3 regions of the Lactobacillus sp. C449L genome follow, and region 3 is predicted to be linked to each of the others. Evidence: predicted binding sites of a transcription regulator. Region 3 holds the regulator's gene; each other region holds the start of a gene.
The links. Region 3 encodes NrdR, which represses ribonucleotide reductase genes. Its sites were predicted from a motif close to ACACNATATATNGTGT; they were not measured.

Region 1 (7,744 bases), on a different contig from region 3:
GCTTGAAACCCCCCACGAAATATTTCAGCAAAATAAGCAGTATAGTTTAATATAAAAGCAAATAGCGCAGCGTTATAACGCTGGAAAATAATACCAATAATTGGCAAACCATAAAAAATGAAAATTAACTGCAGTAATAATGGTGTCCCGCGCATAATCCAAACATAGAACTTTAAAAATAAGCGTAGGACTTTAATATGTGAGAGTAATCCTAAACTAACAATAATTCCTAATGGAATGGAAATGATAATTGTCCAAAAAAATAAAAGCAAGGTCATTTTTGCGCCCGAAAGTAGAGAAGGCATGATTGAGATAATATAATTCATCTTTTTTCCTTTTTAATCGACTATTTGTGAATCAATATTACTTAGATAAAATTAAAAACACCTGAAAAAATACTTAGGACAATCATAACACATTTCCTCATTCAAAGGAAAATAAGTGATTATTCGACAAAAAAGTCATTTCCTCAGTTTTTTACTAAAGGAAATGACTTTGATTTTGATTAAGTTGATAAAAGGCAAATAATTATGCGTCTATTTTAATGTCAGTGGACTTGTCCCATGATTGAGGTAGTTTGCCCATTTCTTTTAACTTAGCTACTATTTGATCTAAAACGACTTGACGGTCGTGCTCGTTAGTCATAAAGTCGAGCTTATCACCGTCAATCTCCATTTTAGGAGAATAGTCGTATTTTTCATACCATGGCTTGTAATAGCGCAGTAGACGTTTGTAATAGTCTTCAAGGGTTGCGTCATAGCTAAGTTGCTCGTATGGACGGCCACGTTTTTGAATTCGCTTGAGCATCGTTTCGTATGATACATTGATATGAACAAGCAAATCTGGATTCTTTTTCGGCATATGATCAAGTTCACTCATCATGTTATTAAGCAACTCGTAATATGTATCGACTTCTTCTTCAGTTGCACGACCAATATCAGCGTTCATCTGGAAAAAGAGAGCATCCTCGTAAATTGAACGATCAAGTACATTATTATCATCAGTCAATGCATTTTTAATACTGCGGAAGCGAGTGTTTAGGAAAAACACTTGAAGTAAAAAGGCGTATTTTTTAGGGTCAGCATAAAAAAGTGGCAATACAGGATTGTCGTCAACACTTTCATAAAATGGTTTAGAGCCTAAATACTTGGCTAAAATACTGGTTAAACTGGATTTACCGGCACCAATTGGGCCACTTAAAACAATAACTGTCATCACGTTCCTTCTTTATTTCAAATTGCCAATTTCGTGCAATTTATTATCAATCTGGCTCAGGACTTCTTTTTTGGCTTTTTCATCACCAATAAAATCGTATTTATCACCATCAATTGCGATTTTTGGTGAAGCAGTGTAATTTTCATACCACGGTTCATAGTAGCGAATTAAACGGGCATAATAATCTTTTAAACTGGGATCCGAGCTTAGCTGTTCGTATGAACGACCACGCTTTTCGATGCGCTTAAGCATAGTGTCTAAAGATATTCGAATATAAATTAATAAATCAGGCTTTTTACTTGGATTTCCCGGAGTGTCTTCCATCATATTTTCAAGTAAACTGTCATAAATTTTGAATTCGGTCGGATCAGCTACCTTACTATCGGCGTTCATTTGAAAAAAGAGCGCGTCTTCATATATTGAACGGTCTGAAACACTGTTTTTTTCTTTAACTGCTTGGTTAATCTGGGCTAAACGGTGATTAAGTAAGTAGATATTGAGCAAAAAGGTATAGCGTTTCATATCTTGATAATAAAGAGGGAGGACAGGATTGTTATCAACTCCTTCGTAATAAGCTTGTGTACCTAAATGTTCAGCTAAAATACTGGTTAAACTGGATTTACCGGCTCCAATCGGCCCACTTAAAACAATAACTTGGATCACGTTCTTTCTAAAATACAATATATAGATTCTTATTTAGTTTAATACGAGATATAGTGGTACACAAGAAAAAAATTAATTAAAATCAATAGCAAAAAGTCAAGCGATTTTGTATAAAACAATAGAACTTTTTTACAAATATAAAATTTGTTAGTAGCGTTTCTGTTGGCATTTCACGTGGAACACCAGCGTTAAGCTCTGTCTTAAGCTTCTTAGCTAATCGAAATGGCGGCCAAAAATTTTAAGGTCGCATTTCTTATTGTCTATTGTTGCCACAGCTGGTAAATTCCCCCATTCAACAAAACCGTTTTTTTGGAAGAGAGCGAGACTAGGATAATTATGACTAAAAATATAAGCTACTAATGTGTCTAACTGCAAAGAAGACAACTGACTGAACACAAAGTTTAGAGCCTGCTGGCCTAATCCGCATCGCTGTGAATGTTGGTCAATATATAGGCTAATTTCTGCTGTATGACAATAGGCTGGACGACCATAAAAATACTCAAGTGATACCCAACCAACAATTTGCTGATATACAGTAATTTTCCAAATAGGACGTTCTTGTTGATTAAAAGAATTAAACCAGCTTTGTTTTGATTCTTTAGATACTGGTTGCAAGTCCGCAGTTGCCATTTTGGTAGGGACGGCTTGGTTATAAATTTTAACAATTGCTGCTAAATCTTCTTCTTGAGCATACTCAAATTGGGCTTTCATGGCATTTTTCCTTATTTGATAAACTTCTTTTTACCAGTGTAACACTTCTCTATTTTTTAGCATAACAGTAAAAGGATGATAACCTGTCGGCAAGTTTTGGTTTCACGTGAAACTAAAAAAGCGAAACGCTACTTATCTGAGTGCGACTTCGCTTTTTAACAAGTTTTAGTCAATTTTTTCCTATTTAACTCGATCTTCTTGTTTTTTCTCTGTTTTTTCTACAGCTTTATCTTTTTGCTCTCCGATTTTGTCTTTAGCGTCTTGGGTTGCACCAGCAAAACGATCTTGTAGGCTAACTGAGTCTTTTTCATGTTCTTCTTTGGTCTTAATATCGACTACGGTAACATTGACTTCAACAGTATCCAGACCAGTCATTTCTTTTACTTTGTCATAGATTTTTTGTCTAATCTCATCATAAAGTTTAGGAACTTCTGTTCCGTATTCGGCAACAATTTCAATATCTACTGCCACTTGTTTTTTGCCGACTTCAACATTTATGCCATTAGTAACATCATCGGTATTGACGATTTTGTCAGCCAGGTTTGAGAAAAAGCCACCATTAACAGTCAATAGGCCTTTAACATCTGAAAGAGCGATACCTATTATTTTTTGAATTACTTTTTCGTCATACTTCAAATCGCCTTTGATTTCTTGCTTAGAACTACTTTGATTACTATTTTGAACCATACTACATTATTCCTTTCCGCTATTACTTTCTTACCAAATTTTTCAGTAGGGGCCAATAATGACCAACTAAAAGACCTACTATTAGCATTACAATTACAAAAATGGTCTTAAAAAAGCCAAGTCCTAAAAAACAAAAAGCTATTAGCAAACCAATTACAGCACCGCAAACTTCTGGGAGGTGCTTTTGCAAAGTCTCTTTCATCGCTACCTCCTTTAATGTACACGTGTTTCCGGATTATTAGAGCTTTGATAATTAACAAATTTGATTTTAATTTTGGGTTTCTGAGCAATCCCTAATAACCGACCAAGGTTGCTTTTTAGCTCTTCAAGGTAATTCTCAAGAATCGCATTAACGTTTTCACCGTTACCTAAATTGCCGCTAATCTTAATCTGAATTTTCCGATTAGTCAGGCGTGAATCAACCTTAACTTTACTAATAAAGGGTAGGTCGGCTAAAGAATTCAGCACATAACCGTTAATTGCTTTGCTAGTTACCTTAACCTGACCATCCGGTTTACGAATTAAAATGAAGTATCTCTGAACTGGCCAGAACAGAACAACTAATAGACTAATAATTAAAATTAAAAGGACAACAGCGCTGATAACGACTAAGTACCATGCAAGAATTGGATTTATTGAACCAATACTAGGCAATTTTACTTTAAGGTATTTTTGCCAAAAGCTACTGGTTTGCCATAAAAGATAAATTGGCAGTGGTATTAATAAGACCATACATATTATTAGTAACCACTTTTTACTTCGTTTCAACTTATCACCATCCTCTCGTGATTTACTCTAATCATAGTACGGATTATTTTGTTAGTATAGTTATATGCACTTATTTATACAGAACAATAAAATTCAATTTTGTCTACAAAAAAAGCGACGCACTTGCGTCGCTTTTAATAGGCTAATGCCTGTTTAGTTTTTGTATTTATCACTTAATTTGCTTGCCGCATCATGATCAACGATTAAGGTGACATTAGAATGGTTCTGCAATACAGAAGCAGGGACATCTTCAGTTATTTGACCTTCAACCATCTTTTTAACGGCTGCTGCTTTATTTTCACCAAATGCCATAATGACAATTTGTTTTGCGGCCATGATATTTGCTATTCCCATACAAATTGCCGTTTTAGGTACATCATTGATATTGCTAAAGAAGCGAGAGTTTGCCTTAATAGTGTTTTCAGTTAAATTAACTTCGTGAGTTATTGAATTAAATGGAGTTCCAGGTTCGTTAAAAGCAATATGACCGTTTTGTCCTAGACCTAAAAGCTGAATATCAATTGGATTTTCTGCAATAATTTGGTTGTAATCATCAGACGAACCTTGAGGATCATTGATGGCTTTGATTCCATCAGGAACGTATGATTTTTTAAACGGTTTTTGATCAAATAGGTTTTTTTGCATGAAGTAGTGATAACTTTGATCATTATCTGGAGTTAATCCCACATATTCATCAAGATTGATACTGATTAAATCACTGTTGTCAAGATTACTTTTAGTCCATTCCTGATACAGTCCAACAGGTGTAGAGCCCGTTGCTAAACCAATGACCTTTGCACCATCGTTAATGCTCTTTTTAAAAATTTCAAACCCTTTTGTACTTCCGCTGGCCTTATCAGCGGTGATGATTATTTTCATATTTACGCCTCCATTTATAATTAAGATAATTATAAATTGGTATATGCCAATATGTCAACTAACTTTTACCAAAAAATGTAGCTAGAAATTTAAGCAAAACAAAAACCATGATTAATGTTGTTTCACATGTAACACTAAGCATGGTTTTATAGTTAAGCGAATTATTCACTTCTTAGAGCAATTGCAGCGTCTTTATTAGCAGCCATTCTTGCTGGTAGATGACCGCCAAGCATGGTTAAAATGGTTGAAATTACAATTAAGATTAAAGCGTGCAGGGGATTAAGCTGAGCAACGTTCTTCAGATCAGTAATTGAATAAAGAATACTGTTGATTGGGAACACTAGCAGTCGAGCAATGACTATTCCTAAAACACCGGAAAAAATACCTAAGATGAAAGTTTCGGCATCAAATACCCGAGTAATATCCTTCTTCCGCGCCCCTAAAGCTTTCAGAATTCCAATTTCTTTTGTCCTCTCCAAGACTGACGTGTAAGTTAAAATCCCAATCATAATCATTGAGGTAACCAAAGAAATAGCAGCAAAAGCAATTAACACGGCAGTAATTCCGTTTAACAATCCTCCAGTCATTGAAGTAACAGCACTGGACATGTCAGTATAAATAATCTTATCTTTCTTGCTCTTACCTTTATTCCATTTGTCAAGATAGTTCAAAACCTTATCTTTGGAATCAAAATCATTTGGATAAATCATAATTCCGGCCGGTAAACTAACCCCACCAATTGACTGCATCATTTGTTTCTTGGCATTGGCATTCATATTTTGCCCAGTCATGACGTTACGGTTAGACTTTCTTTGCGCCTTAACAATTGCTGAATTTTTGTTTTGCTTAATGACACTTTCAGCTAATTTATCGCTATATGCAATTCCATCAGAAAGCAAGGCCATCGAGCTTGAATCTTTAGGACGAATTACACTCACGATACGTAATTTAATCTTGCTACTGTCATACATCTGCTTATCAGCTTTTTTCGGAACAAACATTCCGGTTGGCAGCTCTTGGTAATAATCGTTATTGGCAACTACTCTAAACTCCTTGCCAACTAGCTTATTGAAGTCCAACTTCTCATTTGCTTTTACTTTAATACCTAAGTTTTTTAAGACATTGATATTAACAGAGTTTTCATTGTCGATTACTAATACCAAATCAGTCGATTTTTTTGGCCAAGTTCCGGAAAGCAGTTGGTAATTGTCTTTTAAAAAGTTTCCTTTGTTCTTGTTGAGTGATGTAGGAAAAACAGCCGATCCAATAAAGGACATGCTAGCAGCTTGAGACTGCATTTGACCGTAAGCTTGAGAGGCAGCAGTCCCCGCAGGGAGTGGTGAAAACTGCACCGGTTTAACGTTACCGTTGGTATTGCCAATCAAGTTAAGCGAGACACCAACTTGGTAAGAGATATTATTGGCATATTCTGGATTAATCTTTTTGACATAGTCAATATACTCTTTAGTAATCTTGTTTTGGTGTGATGACTGTTGAAGTGCATTTTGCTTCGCGGTCAAATAACCACGATTTTTAACATTTTCAGTTGATTCACTGCGGCTGCTGATGCTCCCCATGTCGGTAGCAGTTTGGGCAACTGAAACAGGGTATTTTGCCAGAGCCTTGCTCATGGTCGTATCAATTTGCTTTTGAAAACCATTTGAAAGTGATAAAACAATAGCAATTGAGATAATTCCGATACTAGATGCAAAGGCGGTTAGGGTAGTCCGTCCTTTTTTAGTCATGATATTAGTAAAGCTAAGCTTAATAGCGTTCCAATATGACATCCTAGTCCGTTTTAAGCTGAAACTATCTTCTTCGTCTTCTGGCGTATAAGGGTTCGAATCATCTAAAATTTTACCATCTTGGAAATTAACAATTCTTGTTGCATACTCTTGGGCAAGTTTAGGATTGTGCGTAACCATCACGACTAGACGATCTTTAGAAAGTTTCTTAATCAACTTCATAATTTGCACAGAAGTTTCTGTGTCGAGTGCTCCAGTTGGCTCATCGCAAAGAAGTATGTCGGGATCATTAGCTAAAGCACGCGCAATAGCAACGCGCTGCATTTGTCCACCGGATAATTGATTAGGATTTTTTGAAATATGATCTTTTAAACCAACTTGAGTTAAGGCATCGACTGCTCGCTGGTGACGCTCAGAAACAGAAACACCAGACAAGTTCATCCCAAGCTCAACATTAGCAATAATCGATAAGTGGGAAATTAGGTTATAATTTTGAAAAACAAAACCGACCGAATTGTTTCGGTATGCGTCCCAATCAGTTTCTTTAAAATTCTTGGTTGACTTACCATTAATAATCAAATCACCGCTATCATAGCGATCTAAACCACCAATAACATTTAGCATTGTTGTCTTACCAGAGCCACTAGGTCCTAAAACGGCAACAAACTCTTGGTTACGAAACGAAATAGAAACGTTGTCGAGCGCTTTAGTGACAGTATCACCAACATGGTAAGATTTGCGTAAATTCTTTAATTGAAGCATATATTGTCCTTTTAACCCTTTATTTATATATAATTAATAACAAGCAGTTTACCATTTATAGATGCGTAAATCTAAGAAAAGCAATTGAAATTTATATTATTTTAAGAACCTTTTTACCCTGAATACACTAAACAAAAAGTAGTAGGTCACATAGTGCATCTACTACTTATTAAATTTACGAAACAAATAATTAATTACTAATGTGCGATACCTGAAAATTGTAATATAGAATAGATTACAGAAAATAGCAAAATGATTGCAATAACTAATGCATGGCGCTTTTTATTAATAAGTAATACTGCCGCAAATTCGCG
Region 2 (7,744 bases), on a different contig from region 3:
GTTAAATGCTTTTTCAGGGGGGTAAATTTTGCCAGTAGCGACACCGTCAGCATACATCCGCCGAATGCTAAAATTTGTGAAACGGTCCAGATACCAAACCCTAAGTAAATATTGGAAACAACCATGGTCAAAATAGCTAAAGCAAAGCCAAAGCCTAGTCCGATATTTAGGGTAACAATCATTAAGATGTCGGTAACGGGTTGAACATTGGGTACCGGAATAATCTTGAAAATCCTTAAAGCCACGCACATTGCTGTTAAAATTGCTAAAAGAGCTATTTTTTTAGTCGAATCGTGCATGACATTATTAGTCGATCTTGGCTAAAGTAAATTTAATCTTGTCCTTATTAGCTAATTTTTGCTCTGCGGCACCCTTGTTAGCAAACTTGCCGTTAATAGTGTAAGTCCAGTAAATGTTCTTTTCCTTGTCTTGACTCTTGCCATCAATTGAGGTAATAAAGCCATCAGTGCTCTTTACTTTCCAAAGTTTCTTAAGACCCTTCATAACAGTTGAGTTTTTGGGTAATTTAACCGTCTTTGTCTTAGCGTTTTTGTTATTAACGTTGAGCGTGTATGACACCTTGATTTTGCTGGCAGCATTAACTGTTTCAGCATTTTGGGTACTTTCATAACCAGCAAACGTGAAAGTGAAAATAGTGGCGATTCCCGCAATAATTGATAATTTGTTCTTTTTCATGATAAAAACTCCTTGATTTAATTTCTTTTTCTAAATTTAACTACTTAACTGGACAAGCACCAGATTCACAATCAGTTTGCTCAACTAGCTCCATGCCTTTTTGATCATCATTTAGTTCAGCAAAAACTGTGGCAACATCACCAGTAATTTTGTTTTTTCTTTCTTCATATGTTTTCTTGTCGATTGGTTCTTTTGGTGCTTGCTCTAATGAACCACCGTAATAAGGAAGCAGGGATGTAGACTTAATAACGTGCCGATATTGTTTGAACAATGAAGTAATTTTTTCGCCTTCATCACTTTGGAAAGTAACCGTACAGCTAACCGCATTATCAGACCAATATGTTTGCAAGAAAGCCTGTGTCGCAAATTGTTCTTCAATCGAAACAGTTCCTGCTGAAGCAAAGCTTTCACTATCAGCGTGCGCAGCCCGCAGCGGGAATTCAACACAGATGGTATTTGGTGTATAGATGTCGGGCTCTGAGTAATATCCGCAAGCATCAAGTGCTTCAAGCAATGGGTCGGAAGCTTGGAAACGAATCCGCTGGATTAGGTAGCCAGCATAATGGAAGTGCATACCTTCAGAAGCTCCAGCTAATTTAGCCACCGTACCAGAAGGTTTAACTGTGGTGTGCTTGATCGATGGATTACAATGCAGTTCTTTACTATATTCTTCATCAGCGTCAACAACAGCTTGGTAAGCGTCAGAGACCATCTTAATGCCCTTAGGGTCATAAATAGGAATCTTAATCTTCTCACCGGTTTCTTCATCAACGCTGTCTTTAAAGCCAGTTACCACTCTGTGGCCAAGATCATTTAGTAGCCAGTCTTGGATACCAGACATTGACACCCCGATGCGCCGATTCTTTTGGATGATTTCACGCGAAATTTCCCAGTCATATTCACTAAAGGTTACCCGTTTAGTGTAACGAGCTGCCAAAGCAAAAGCTTCTTTTAAGTCCCAACCATGTTGTTCAGCAATATATGGAAAAACTTCAAACAAGTTGCATGGCTCGCCATTAGCTAGAGAAATCTCACCACAAGGATTAGTTCCTTCAACTTCGCCATCAATATCCTTTTGATAACCGTCAATCATTCGACCGTAATTGCGTGACAAATCAAGGTTAACAATACCAGGTTCACCATTTTCCCGGATACCATTAGCAATTGGTTCATAGTCAGTAAATTCGGAGTCAATTGCTACACTATTATTTGATGCCCAACGGTGATCATATAGTTTTTCTTTATCTTGCTTCATCGTAATGAAACCCTGATCGTCATTAGAACCAAGGGCCAGCTCTGCAGAACGTCTAACATTACCTGCAACAACGGTCTTACCAATTAAGTTGCAAATGTCAGTGCCATCAACTGAAGTCATGTACTCGTCTACGCGGTCATTGATAATCTGGTTGATTTCAAAGAACATTTCAACCAGTGGCATAGGACCTGAAGCAGTTCCACCAAAGCCATGAATTTTTGCTCCATAGGGACGGATGCTACTGATGTCCAACACTAATTTAGTTTTATTTTCTGGGTTCGTTTGGTTGAAGTGCATGTCGATGAGACGCGCATTAGCTAGAACCCAGCCCTCACGTGTGTCTGGCAATTTGTAGTAAACATAATCGTTATTATCTCTATTTTGCGCAGCCCAAGTAGTTTTATCGCTTGCTCCAAGTTTAACGGAAGCATCGTAAGAGTCACTCTTTTTATCGATAATAACAGTCAAGTCAACTTTATTATCAACTTTAGGAATTTGCTTAATATTATCCTGAACGACGGAAAAGCCAACGCCGCCGCCCTTCATGAGTTGGTCGAAAAGGAATGAAAAAGGCATGGAAACAGCTGCTTGTTCGTTGTCTAAATAGCTCGGAACGATATGACTGTTACCGTATTTTTGCGGTCTAATAGCGATAAACCAGCAATTGTTCAAAGAATCTCCGTTTCTTCTCTGGTAGTCGGTACCAGAAACCCAAAGATTTCTTCCAGATGGAGTTGCAGCGAGACCGTAAATCATTTTGTATAACCTTTGGGCCTCTGTAGTTAAGTCCTCGACCACTTCTTCAGACGGAGAATCTGCCAAACGGGGGTCAAGGTTAATATTACCTTCGACAACACGCTTGACGGTTTCATCCCATTCTTCAGAACGGTTTTCTTCAGGAAGCCAACGGGCGTAGGTTCTCTTATATGTAACCCAACCTAGTTCTCCCCAGTGAGGAGAAACATTTTGTTTCACTTGATCAATATATGCCTGATCTAGGCTAATTCTTGTATTTTCCATGTACAAAGTTACTCCTAAAAACTCACATTTGTTTCACACATACATCATGTATGGGTCTAAGAAAAACTATACCACAATATCTTGTATTTACTAGTATTAAATGCTACCAGAAAACCGAACGAAAATCGTAACTAAAAGTGGCAGTAAGATTAACTCGGCAAAAAAAATATTTAGAAATTTTTGTATAGAATTTAAGTATGCAAAAAGCACAGCTAACGTTTTATATTGTTAGCTGTACTTCATTAATATATTATTTAACTATAATTAAGAACTAAGTAAAGCAAAGGCGATTAAAAGCACTCCGCCTAAAATAATGAACGGAATAAGCAGGTGAACAAAAAAGATCAAGGTCAACCCACATGCAAGTAAAAAGAATACTATTTTTGCGGCGCCAATTCCTAATTTAACAAATGCCCAGATAAGAAAGAAAATTAACAAAAGTGAAAGCACGTATAGTCCCCCTTTGCTCATCATATTATTGCATAACATTATATTACTCTCGTAAAGCAATAAATAGTAGCTTAGCGTAAATTTAATAAAAAGAAGATATATATCGCTTACAAAAATACTGGTATAATAATTTTCCAGACTAAAAATACGCATTATTTCCTTTAGGAAAAATTGGAAAGGAAGAAATTGCTTGCGCTTCAAACAAATTATATTTGATGTTGATGATACACTAATCGATTTTGCTGATACTGAAAATTTTGCACTTCGAAGCCTGTTTAAGTCTCGTCAATGGCCGCTTACAGATGAATTGCAACGACGTTATCATTCTTATAATCAAGGACTTTGGCGGCAGCTAGAATGTGGTGAGTTAACCTACGACCAACTAAGTGAAATGGTTTTTCACGACTTTATCAAAGAAAATTTGAATATAGAAGTTGATGGCTTGGCCGTTATGGACGAGTACCGTTCTTATTTTGGACAGGCATACAAATTATTGCCTGGAGTTGAAGACACGTTGCGTTTTGCTAAAAAGCAAAATTATCAATTAACCATCCTGAGTAATGGCGAAGCTTTTATGCAGCGACATCGGCTTAAACTTGCCGGTATTGAAACTTATTTTGATGTAATTGTCACTTCCGAGGAGGCGGGATATTCGAAGCCAGATACGGGCATTTTTGATTACTTTTTTAGCCGTGCTCATTTCGGTCCAGAAGATACAATCTTTTTTGGTGATGGTTTACAATCAGATATTTTAGGGGCAGAAAACTATGGTTTTGCCAGTATTTGGTATAATCACCGGCATCGCAAAAATAACATGAACTTACATCCATTGTATGAAGTAACCACTTATCCACAGTTTGTAGCACTCTTAAAAAATAATCTTTAAGTTAAAGTCAAGTTTGTTAAAAAAATAACTTAAGGACCTTAAAATTGGTTATAATTAAGTATAAGGGGTGAAATTATGACTATTAATATTTGTTCTTTAAATGACACCTATGAATTAAATAACGGTGTCAAAATACCAGCTATTGGTTTGGGTACTTGGCAGACACCGGACGGCGAAATTGCTCGCAATGCGGTTAGAGATGCGATAAATTTAGGCTATCAGTTGATTGACACTGCGGCCGCATATGGTAACGAAAAAAGTGTTGGTCAAGGTATTAAAGATAGTAATGTAAACCGTTATGATTTGTTTATTACAACTAAATTATGGAATGATCACCATGGCTATAAGCAAACTTTGTCGGCAATTGACGAGAGCCTTGAGAAGTTAAGCATAGACTATCTTGATTTGTATTTGATACATTGGCCTAATCCAATTGGTATTCGTGACCGCTGGGCTGAATTAAATGCTGAAAGCTGGCGGGCCATGGAAGATGCCGTGAAAGCTGGCAAAATTCGAGCTATTGGTGTATCAAACTTTAGACGAGAGCATTTGGATGAATTACTTAAAACCGCTTCTGTAACTCCTGCTGTTAATCAGATTTATCTTAATCCAAGTGATATGCAAGAAGATGTTGTTTCCTACAATAATGAACTTGGTATTTTAAGTGAGGCTTATAGTCCACTTGCCAGGGGCGGCTTATTTAATAATGAAGTAGTTAATGAAGTAGCTAAGCATTATGGTAAAAGCCCGGCGCAAATTTTATTACGGTGGTCTTTGCAGCATCAATTTGTGCCACTACCAAAATCAGTTCATGTTGAGAGAATGAAGACAAATGCGGACATTTTTGACTTTGTGATCAGCTCTGCTGACATGGCAAAACTTGATAGCTTGCATGGAGTAGCAGAAGTTGCAACTGATCCAGATAAGACAGATTTTTAGTTCAGCAGAACAGCTAAAGGTGATATCTAATGAAAATAGGATTTATTGGTGCTGGTAAAATCGGTAAGGCGATTATACAAGGCCTACTGCAAGGAAACATAGCTAATCATGACATTTATGTTTTTGATGGCGGACATAAGACTGCGCAAAAAGCTGCGGCCGAATTAGATTTGAACTTAGTTAACGACTACGCCGACTTCAACGCTTGCCAAGCTGTAATAGTTGCTGTTGGTGGCCCCGCAATTAAGACTATTTTCAAAGAGCTTGGACAAAAATATCATGGTATTGTAATGTCAACCGGTGGCGGTGATTTAGAGCAAGTGAATGCGGAACTGCCAGTCGATTCTTCGTTTGTTAAGATTGTTCCGAATACACCAGTTCAAATTGGTGAAGGAATTACGGCGATTAGTTTTGCAAATGGCGAAAATCAGGCGGTAATTGATACGGTTAAAAGTATTTTTGCTCGAATGGGTGACGTCTATGTCGTACCTGCTGACAAGCTGGGAATTTATGGCACTGTTGCTGGTTGTACTCCAGCATATGTCGACTTGCTGATTGAAGCACTAAGTGATGCAGCGGTCCAAAACGGGGTAAAAAGAGCCGAGTCGTATGCAATTATTGAAAAAATGCTTTTGGGAACAGCTAAGTTGGCTATAAAGAGTAAAAAACTTCCCGAAGAGTTAAAAGATGAAGTGACCACACCTGGTGGATCAACCATAAGGGGCGTGGTTAAGTTAGAAGAAGCAGGCTTCAGAAATGCGCTAATTCAAGCAGTAAATGCATCGGCGAACTAAGAAGAATAACTAAAAAAGCAATAGTTTTGCATGTATGGAACAATTGCTTTTAATTTTAGAAAACGTAAAAAGGTATCGAGTAAGTAGCTCGATACCTTTTTTTAAGTCAAATCATTAAATGTGTTTAAGAAGGGAAGTAAAGTTAATAAACTTAGAATTCCTTGTCTAAATCAACGGGAGCGTCAGGCTTTTCACCATTAATCATCTTCAAGTTGTCATCAAATGAGTTAATAACCATGTTCCGAACAGCGTGTGTGGTGTAGAAAGCAGTGTGAGGGGTTACCAGAACATTTGGACGAGCAATTAAGTCGGCTAAACGCTTGTCAGGAAGTTCTTTGTTGCTGAAGTCTTCATTAAAGACTCCAACTTCGCCTTCGTAAGTATCCATTACAAAGCCAAATAGTTTACCAGAGTCAAGACCACGGATAACAGCGTCAGTGTCAACAAGTGGACCACGAGAAACGTTAACAATAACTGCGCCATCTTTCATTTTACTGATTGATTCGTCATTAATCATGTGGATGTTTTCAGGAACATCAGGAACATGAAGTGAAATTACGTCAGCTTGAGCGTAGAGCTCCTCTAGAGTGTCAACGTAGTAGCCTTTGTTTTTAAGAATTGGGTTTTGGAAAATATCATAAGCAATAACTTTAGCACCGAAGCCTTCCATTATTCTCATAAATACTTGACCAATATGACCAGTACCGATAACACCAACAGTTTGGTCGCGAACTTCTCGGCCAATTGTAGGAGCCCAGCGGAAATCATGCTTAGCAAGCTTTTCGTCCATTGCCTTATCTTGACGCAAAACTCGAGCAGCTTGAATAGCGGCGTGCTCAGCAATAGCGTCAGGTGAATAAACCGGAACATTAGTTAACTTAAAGCCAAGTTCTTTAGCTTTCTTTAAGTCGATGTTGTCAATACCAACGTTACGGATTGACCAGTTGTGGACACCAGCTTCGTCTAAAGCTTCAATCGTATCAGCCTTATAGTCTAATTGTTGGTAAGTTACAACGCCGTCAGCACCAGCTGCCAGTTTTGCAGTTTCTGGTGTCAAAAGTTGGTCGGTGAAATCAACTTCAACATCTGGGTGAGCGGCTTTCCACTCGTGGACATAGGGCTCTTCGTCTTTACGAATCGCATAAGCATAAATTTTAGTCATAAAATTTAACCTCCAAAAATCGTTATTATTATCTCTTGTGCTATTATACACTTGTATTAAGGGAATTAAAAATGTTAAATTCCCGAAATCTCATTTTCAGAAAAGCTTGATTTAACAATAAGCGCTTTCATTTTTGAGCCAGCAAGTGTAGAAGCTAGATAAGATGATTATTTGATTTTTGTGTGAATTTAGTGAAATTCGTAACAAATTCTTATCCAATTATCTTGGTCAAGCTATGAACATGGAACCTTGAAAAAGTTTAATGATATTTTGAGTCGAGACTAAAAAATTATATAATGAATTAATAGATAAAAAGGAGCAAATTATGATTTTAATCTCGTGGAATATTGACTCATTAAATGCAGCTTTAACCGGAACTTCTTCAAGAGCGGTTGAAACCCGTAAGGTATTAGAAAAAGTTCATGAGCAAGACGCAGATATCATTGCTATTCAGGAAACTAAATTGCGTGCAACAGGTCCAACTAATAAACACCTAGAAGTTTTAGCACAAGAGTTTCCGGAATACGCTGTAGTTTGGCGCT
Region 3 (7,744 bases):
AAGACTTTTTTAAAAATTAATGAATAACTGTCTTTTAACTTAATCTATCTTATTTAAATTGCAGGCACGACTCAGATTATGTAAATTACTGTTTTGTATTCATTATACGTCGCGACGCCTATTCGGCCCAGAAATAGTGACTTCTTTAGCCAAAGTGCGCACTCGCTCCATTAGTCTTGCAGCTTTAACCGGATCAATCGCATTTTTGGTTTCTTTAAAATGCTCTTCTAAATCAGCCATAGCAAAATTTGACGAAAAGAAAGTTGGTAATTGGTTATCCATTCGGGATTGTAAAATTACAGCTAGTACTTCGTCTCGTGACCATTGGCTCAGATTTTCAGCCCCAATATCATCCAAAATAAGCAAATCACTGTTTGAGATGCGCTGAACTTCATCCATTAAGCTATTGTCATTAAAATGGCTAGATAAGCCAGCAATGAAATTAGGCACATGTAGGAACACAACATTTTTGTTCATTGCCGCAACTGAATTGGCTAGGCCAGCTAAAATATAAGTTTTACCGACGCCAAAACTGCCTGATAAATAAAGCCCCTTTTGATGAACATCTTTAGAATATTTGTCCAAAAAACTGCCGATTTCTGCCATTGCTTGGGAACGCTCAGGAGTAACTTCAACTTGACTCAGCCGAACGCTATGCAGTGTACTGGGTAAATTAATCAACTGCAAATGCTTTCGAACATTAATTTCGCGTTCATGCTCCAATTTACTTTCTTCCGGAACAAATTTAATGTCAATTGCATTAGTATTTAAGATTAGTTCAGGACGATATCCAGCAGTTACTGGATTCGCTTTGTGCTGTTCTAAATAAAACTCATATAAAGCAGACATGCTTTTATTAATCATTTCATCAGTAATCGCATCTTGATTTTGATTAATAAACTGTTGAATTTTAGGTTCAGCTAAAACTTGTTCACGAATTTGGTCAGTGTTTAGCTTTTCCGCCATACCAGATTTTCCTTGGTCTAAAATTTTATTAATGGGACGCATAATTTCACCTACTTCAAGCCGTTACGATCGTCAAAATTCTTGAAAAAGTTCTTTAAATCAGTTGGCGAAACATCTGATTTAACCGTAGTTTGTTGTTTACTCCAGTCGGTACCTTTTTCAATACGTTTATTTTGCGAATAATGCGGGTACTTACTCTTATTTTGCTCCCTTTTCGTCATATATTCAATCGCTTGAGCACCATTCTTAACGTCATGCTGTAACCAATCATGGAGTATCCGATTGGCTAAACGGTAAGATACATTAGGGGCGCTTTTTAAACAAGCATAGGTAAGAATGTTAAGCAAATCGGTTGGAATGCCCTTCTCATTATACAAGCTATCTAGCACTTTATATTCACTAGCATCAACATAATCATTACGTTCAGTTTTCAAGCTATAAATAAATTGCGCTGGCGATTTAGTTTGCGCAAGTTGTAAAATTTTCTGGTCTTGTTTGCTAAATTTAATATTCGTCTTACTATTTGTATTTTGCGTTTCTCGCTTGATTTGTGAACGGGTGCTGGCTGCATGGATGTTGCTAGCAATTGTTTGCTTAATTTGCGACATATTTAGCTGGTAATCGCCATGCAAAGACGACAGTGCCTCATCAATAAACTCTTGCTCAGACAAACCATAGGTTCTCATCACGCCACGAATTCCTTCACGGTTTTTGTCAATTTCGTTATTGGGAATTTGATATATCTCAAACTGTTGCTTCATGAAGTCCCAATCAACATTATCATTTTCGTTAATAGTGGCCTTGGCTTTTTGACTAACTTGGTTTTCCTTGGCAGCATTTTTAACCACTTGAGAAGGATCGATAGCTTCTTCTTCAGGCAACCTAAAAACATCCATAAATGAAGCTGAAATATCTTTAGCTTTTTCAACGCCTATAACTTGATTTTCGTTTATTTTACTTTCACAAGCAAAATCATGGCTTAACTTTTTAAAATTAGTTATGCCAACCTTCTCTTTGAGTAAACTAGCCAAAAGAGCAGTTGAAAAAAACTCACTGCTACTAGGAATTTGTAACAGATGAAAGCATAAAATTTGTCCCATAATGTGGTTTTCAACAATTTTGGTCTGAACTAAGCCCACAGCTTCAAGCTTATGCAAGGCCGCAAAAAGTTTTTTAAGATCACAATCAAGTTGTTCTTGAAGTACATATACTCCTTTTGCATCCGATAAAATTGCATTGGAATCGTAATCCTCATTTAGGCTTAAGTACATAGACAGTGCTAAAGAGCCAATCAGGGGTTGATACAACTTAACCAGAATGCGCAAATCACTAGGAAAAAGATTGACTCGGTTAGAAATGAAAAAAGGTTGTTTGGGATTAAGCGTCTCAAACATGGCTAATTTCCTTTCTCTCGTTTAGCAATCATGTCTTTCATAGTTTTCATAAAACTTGACATGTCTTGGAACTCACGATAAATAGAGGCAAATCGGATATAAGCAACATCGTCAAGTTCAGCAAGCTCGTCCATGACTAACTTACCAATCTTTTTAGACGATATTTCACTAACCCCTTGTTGCCTTACCTTATTTTCGACATGATCAACCAATTGCTCGAATTGCTCACTGGTAATTGGGCGCTTTTGCCCAGCTGCCATTACTCCATGCAAAATCTTCTTACGGCTAAAGGGCTCACGGGTGTTGTCGTTTTTAATTACTAGTAATGGGGTAGTTTCTATCCGTTCAAAAGTTGTAAAACGGAAGCCACAGTTTTCACACTCTCTGCGGCGTCTAATAGCTCGATTTTCGTCGCTTGGACGAGAATCAATTACGCGCGAGGCATTTTGTCGACAATTAGGACATTCCATGCTGGTTCTCCTCTTTTATTTTTAGTAATAGTCGATTTAACTTACTTTCTAATTCTTTTATTGTACCAGTATTTGTAATCACATAATCAGCTAATTTTTCTTTTTCAACAAGTGGCATTTGACTATGTATGCGTCTTAGCGATTCAGCTCGGGTCAGATGGTCACGTTGTTGCAGCCTTTTAATCTGCAAATCTTCAGGAACAGCAATCAGTAAAGTAGAATCGTAATAGCTTTGATCACCTGACTCAAATAACAAAGGTACATCGACAACCACAAGTTGTTTACCAGCTTGTTTGTTTTGCGTAATTCTATTCTCAATTTCTTGAAAAATCAACGGGTGAGTTATTTTATTTAAAATCTGTAATTGTCTTGGCTCGTTAAAAACCAACTCTCCTAGTTTACGTCGATTAATCGTTTTGTCTGGATTTAAATAACTGGGACCAAATTGGCTAACTACAGCAGCATAGCCCACGTTACCAGGAGTTAAAATTTCATGACTAATTACATCACTGTCAATAACTGGGATATCCTTTTGATGAAAAAAATTATCGACAGTACTTTTACCGCTAGCTATTCCGCCAGTTACTCCTAAAACAACTGTCATTTGTATATTACCTGACAGTGCGGACAGTAAGTAGTGCCTCGTCCGGTCACTTTTATTTTTTCTAGTAAATGACCACAGCGCAAGCAAGGCTCACTTTTATGACCATATACTTGTAACATTTTTTGAAAGTCACCATTTTTACCATTAGCATCTAAATAAGTGTGTACGGTCGTACCATGTTTTTCAATTGCTAGATTAATCAATGAATTTATATTATCGTGCAACTTTTTAATTTTCGTTTTCGGGATTTTATTCGCCATGCTCAACGGGTGAATTTTGGTTTGCCACAAAACTTCGTCGACATAAATATTCCCTAGCCCAGCAACAACCGATTGATCAAGGAGTGTACTTTTAATGCTCTTTTTTTTCTTACTTAATCCTGCCGTCAAATTCGCCACGGTAAACTCAGGAGAATTTGGTTCAGGTCCCAGTTTTTTGATTCCAGTTGTCTGTTTTTCAGTTCCCGTCGCAACTAACTGCATTCGCCCAAACTTACGCACATCATTATAGCGAAGCGCCGAGCCATCAGTAAAAATAAATTGAACATGATCATGCTTATCTTTTGGGGTATTTTCTTTTACTAATCGATATTTGCCTTCCATTCGCAAATGGGAAACTACAGTTAAATCATCTGATAAACGGATTAAAAGATATTTAGCATAGCGATCAATTGATACTACTCTCTTACCTGCTAGCTTTTGAACAAATTCAGTTGGATCACTGGCAATAATCTTTGGGTACCACAAAGTGACTTTTTTGATTTTTTTCCCTTTAATCAGTGGGAGCAAAGTTCGACGCACCGTTTCAACTTCCGGCATTTCTGGCATAAAATTTCACTCCTTACTTTGCATCAAACCAATTATGACCGTACCCAGAATCGGCAACTAACGGAATATCAAGCCGTACTGCAGATTGCATTACTTCGGGAACAATCTTTTTAATAGTTTCTAGCTCATCTTTTGGCACGTCAAAAATCAATTCGTCATGAACCTGTACAACCATCTTGGTCTTTAAGTTGAGTTCATCTAGTTTCTTTTGCATATTAATCATAGCAATTTTTATTATATCAGCAGCTGATCCTTGAATTGGTGAGTTAATTGCCGTCCGCTCCGCAAATGAACGAATATTGAAGTTTTTGGCATGAATATCCGGTAAGTATCGTCTTCTATGCATAATTGTTTCAGCGTAGCCTTTTTCACGGGCAAACTTAACCGCCTTATCCATGTAATCTCTTATTTGCGGATATTGTTCAAAGTAATTATCTATAAATTCTTTAGCCTGCTTTCGACTGATGTTCAAGTTTTTAGATAAACCATAATCGGAAATACCGTAAACTATTCCAAAATTAACAGCCTTAGCACGTCTTCTCATTAAAGGCGTTACTTCATCAGTCGACTTTAAATGAAAAATTTTCATGGCCGTATGCGCGTGAATATCATACCCCGTCTTAAAGGCTTCTTGCATCTGTTCGTCTCCTGACACTTGAGCCAAAACACGCAATTCAATTTGCGAATAGTCACAGGAAAAGATGTAACCATCTGGTTCACTAGGAACAAAGGCCTTTCTAATTTGCTTACCTTCTTCTGTTCTAGTAGGAATATTTTGCAAGTTCGGGTCAACCGAGGATAGTCGGCCAGTCGCAGTCAAAGTCTGCAAATATCTGGTATGAACACGACCATCTTTTTGAATAACGTCAAGTAGACCATTAACATATGTTGACTGAATCTTAGCTATCTGTCGGTAAGATAGTATCTGCTCGATAATCGGGTTTTCGTCTTTTAGCTGATTTAGAACATCAACTGAAGTCGAATAGCCTGTTTTAGTCTTCTTAACCGGCTTCAAACCCATTTTTTCAAACAAAATATGACCTAACTGTTTGGGCGAATTAATATTAAATGTTTCGCCAGCTTCATCATAAATTTGCTGTTCCATTTTCTTCAGCTCAATTGCAAATTCATCTTGCAACTGGGTTAACGTACTAGCCTGGACTTTTATTCCATTAATTTCCATAATGGCCAAAACGCGAGCAACGGGAATTTCGATGCTAGCAAAAAGATCATCCTGTTCGTGTTCTTTCAGCTTATCAAGCAAGGTATTTTTCAACTTTTCAATTGCTTGTACCTTGGTTGCTAAATGATTAAATAAAACTTGGTCATCATCGGGAATTTGTTCACTCTTACCTTTACCGTATATATCAGCGTCATTTCTGACAGAACTGTTACCATACATACGACAAACTTCAGCCATATCATCTGAATTATTTTCATTGTTAATTAAATAAGAAGCTAAAAGCATGTCATAATCAATACCTTGAGCATCTATCCCTAAACGATTAAGACCAACAGTAGTCCGTTTAAGATCAAAAACATCTTTTTGAATTTTTTCATCTTCAATAATGTGCTTTAGATTTTCATTTTTGAGCAAATCAACTTCACGACTAACAAAAATTTGCTTACCAATCTTAAAAGAAAAACCAACGAAATCCGCCAAATGATAATTTGAGCCTAACATCCCTAAATAAAAGACAATATCATCACCGGCTTTAGCTTTTACATCCACTATATTTTCTTTGGTTAACTCAGTATAGGCTATTTTGACATCATTTTCTTGACTGCTTTGATCATTAGACTTTTCACTAGCAGGATCAAGCTGGCTTAAAAACTTACGAAAGTTCATTTTTTCATAAAAACGGCGTAACTTTTGGTAGTCAATGTCACGTCTTTTAATATCGTTAATACCGATAGCTACGGGAGTCTCGCAATTGATCGTTGCCAGCTTTTTTCCTAACAAAGCTTTATCTTTATCATTAATTAAGTTTTCTTTGAGCTTTGATTGTTTCATATCGTCAACATGATCATAGAGATTTTCCACTGAGCCATATTCTTGAATCAGTTGCGAAGCCTTTTTAGGACCCACTTTAGTTACTCCGGGGTAATTATCAGAGTTGTCACCCATCAGTGCTTTCATGTCAATGAATTCAGTTGGACTTACACCATTAACTTCTTTCATATGCTCTGGCGTAAAAGCTTCAAGATTCATTACTCCGGATTTAGTTACCATGACAGTCGTTTTATCGGTAGCAAGCTGTGTTAAATCCTTATCACCGGTTACAATGGTCACTTCAAAACCCGCTTTTTCACCTAGGCGAGCAAAAGTACCAATGATATCATCAGCTTCGTAGTTTTCCAGCTCGTATGTTGAAATTCCCAAATCATGTAGAAGCTCTTGTACGTAAGGTAATTGTTCCGATAGTTCACCAGGAGTTTTTTGACGGCCACCTTTGTAGTCAGCATACATTTCATTTCTAAACGTTGTTTTACCTGCATCAAAAGCAACCAAAACATAATCGGGCTGAACATTATTTAATACGACATCCAGCATGTTTTTAAAAGTATAAATGGCGTTCGTATGCAAGCCCTCAGGATTTCTAAAATTTTCAAGTTGACGGTAAAGCGCATAAAAAGCCCGAAAAGCAACTGAGTTACCGTCAATTAAAAGTAGTTTTTGTTTAGCCATTTGATCTCCTCATAATTAAAATTGGTCTTTAATTCATCTTCCATTTTACCAGTTTTTATATCAATCTTGCACAATCCTGTTTTTTTCGTTAATTATGGCTTTTTTAAAATTTTTATATACAAAAAAAGACTGAAAACCAGTCTTTTTTCTTAATATCTAGTTTCATTTTGTTTAGTACTGACGCTCATACACATATGGTGTTGTCTGATTTAAAATTTTATCAGCAGCTTCTTGGCTCTCACTACAATTAAGCACATCAGCTTGAGTTTTCGTCAATATGGCCGTTGCTTTTTTAACTTCAGCAATAGTTGCATTGTCTGAACTGTTAACTGCTTTGGCAAATTCTAGAGCATAATTAAATCTACGGTCACAGATTCTTCCTGAACTAGGATTTTGGTAAGAACTAATATTTTCTTGGTCAATTAAGTTCTGTAAACTCTGTTTATCTGATGATGTGGCTGTTTTTGCATCAGCCTGCGCCTGCTCTGGCGTGTTATCAGGTTTTAAATAAGGTCCAGATAAATAATCTGCATTAGCCGCTTTGACATAAATTAAACCAGCAGAAGCAGTATTAAGATAGTTCGAAAAAGTGAAAAAGTCAGGTTTGTTCCAGGAATCTCTCAGCAAATAGAATAATTCGGCTTTATTTTCGCTAGGAATCCAGATATATGTGAGTTCCTCGACCGGATAAAGATCATTGCCAGCAAAAGTTGAGCGAAGATCATTGGTTGGTTTAGCTGCACCACGCGCATCATAAGTTCCAGTCTTTTGATTAAAACTTATATAGGTATACT

Region 1: the regulator NrdR is predicted to act here: its motif matches at 1,920-1,935, upstream of AC2JF9_RS05200 (deoxynucleoside kinase).
Region 2: the regulator NrdR is predicted to act here: its motif matches at 3,043-3,058, upstream of nrdJ (ribonucleoside-triphosphate reductase, adenosylcobalamin-dependent).

Annotation. Positions count from the first base shown of each region.
Region 1 is NZ_JBWXGA010000002.1:383,972-391,715, reverse strand. Features, by position in the region: gene AC2JF9_RS05210 (amino acid ABC transporter permease) at 1-326, opposite strand, end outside; gene AC2JF9_RS05205 (deoxynucleoside kinase) at 529-1,215, opposite strand; gene AC2JF9_RS05200 (deoxynucleoside kinase) at 1,228-1,878, opposite strand; gene AC2JF9_RS05195 (GNAT family N-acetyltransferase) at 2,092-2,589, opposite strand; gene AC2JF9_RS05190 (Asp23/Gls24 family envelope stress response protein) at 2,770-3,276, opposite strand; gene AC2JF9_RS05185 (DUF2273 domain-containing protein) at 3,299-3,478, opposite strand; gene amaP (alkaline shock response membrane anchor protein AmaP) at 3,490-4,044, opposite strand; gene AC2JF9_RS05175 (glucosamine-6-phosphate deaminase) at 4,198-4,923, opposite strand; gene AC2JF9_RS05170 (ABC transporter ATP-binding protein/permease) at 5,085-7,430, opposite strand; gene AC2JF9_RS05165 (YdcF family protein) at 7,628-7,744, opposite strand, start outside.
Region 2 is NZ_JBWXGA010000002.1:475,841-483,584, forward strand. Features, by position in the region: gene AC2JF9_RS05615 (ECF transporter S component) at 1-299, opposite strand, end outside; gene AC2JF9_RS05620 (DUF4430 domain-containing protein) at 307-696, opposite strand; gene nrdJ (ribonucleoside-triphosphate reductase, adenosylcobalamin-dependent) at 737-2,971, opposite strand; gene AC2JF9_RS05630 (YjjG family noncanonical pyrimidine nucleotidase) at 3,612-4,307, shown strand; gene AC2JF9_RS05635 (aldo/keto reductase) at 4,383-5,246, shown strand; gene AC2JF9_RS05640 (pyrroline-5-carboxylate reductase family protein) at 5,276-6,040, shown strand; gene AC2JF9_RS05645 (D-2-hydroxyacid dehydrogenase) at 6,192-7,202, opposite strand; gene AC2JF9_RS05650 (exodeoxyribonuclease III) at 7,528-7,744, shown strand, end outside.
Region 3 is NZ_JBWXGA010000004.1:51,206-58,949, reverse strand. Features, by position in the region: gene dnaI (primosomal protein DnaI) at 103-1,008, opposite strand; gene AC2JF9_RS06850 (DnaD domain protein) at 1,017-2,360, opposite strand; gene nrdR (transcriptional regulator NrdR) at 2,363-2,830, opposite strand; gene coaE (dephospho-CoA kinase) at 2,817-3,434, opposite strand; gene mutM (DNA-formamidopyrimidine glycosylase) at 3,431-4,261, opposite strand; gene polA (DNA polymerase I) at 4,275-6,950, opposite strand; gene AC2JF9_RS06825 (SLAP domain-containing protein) at 7,122-7,744, opposite strand, start outside.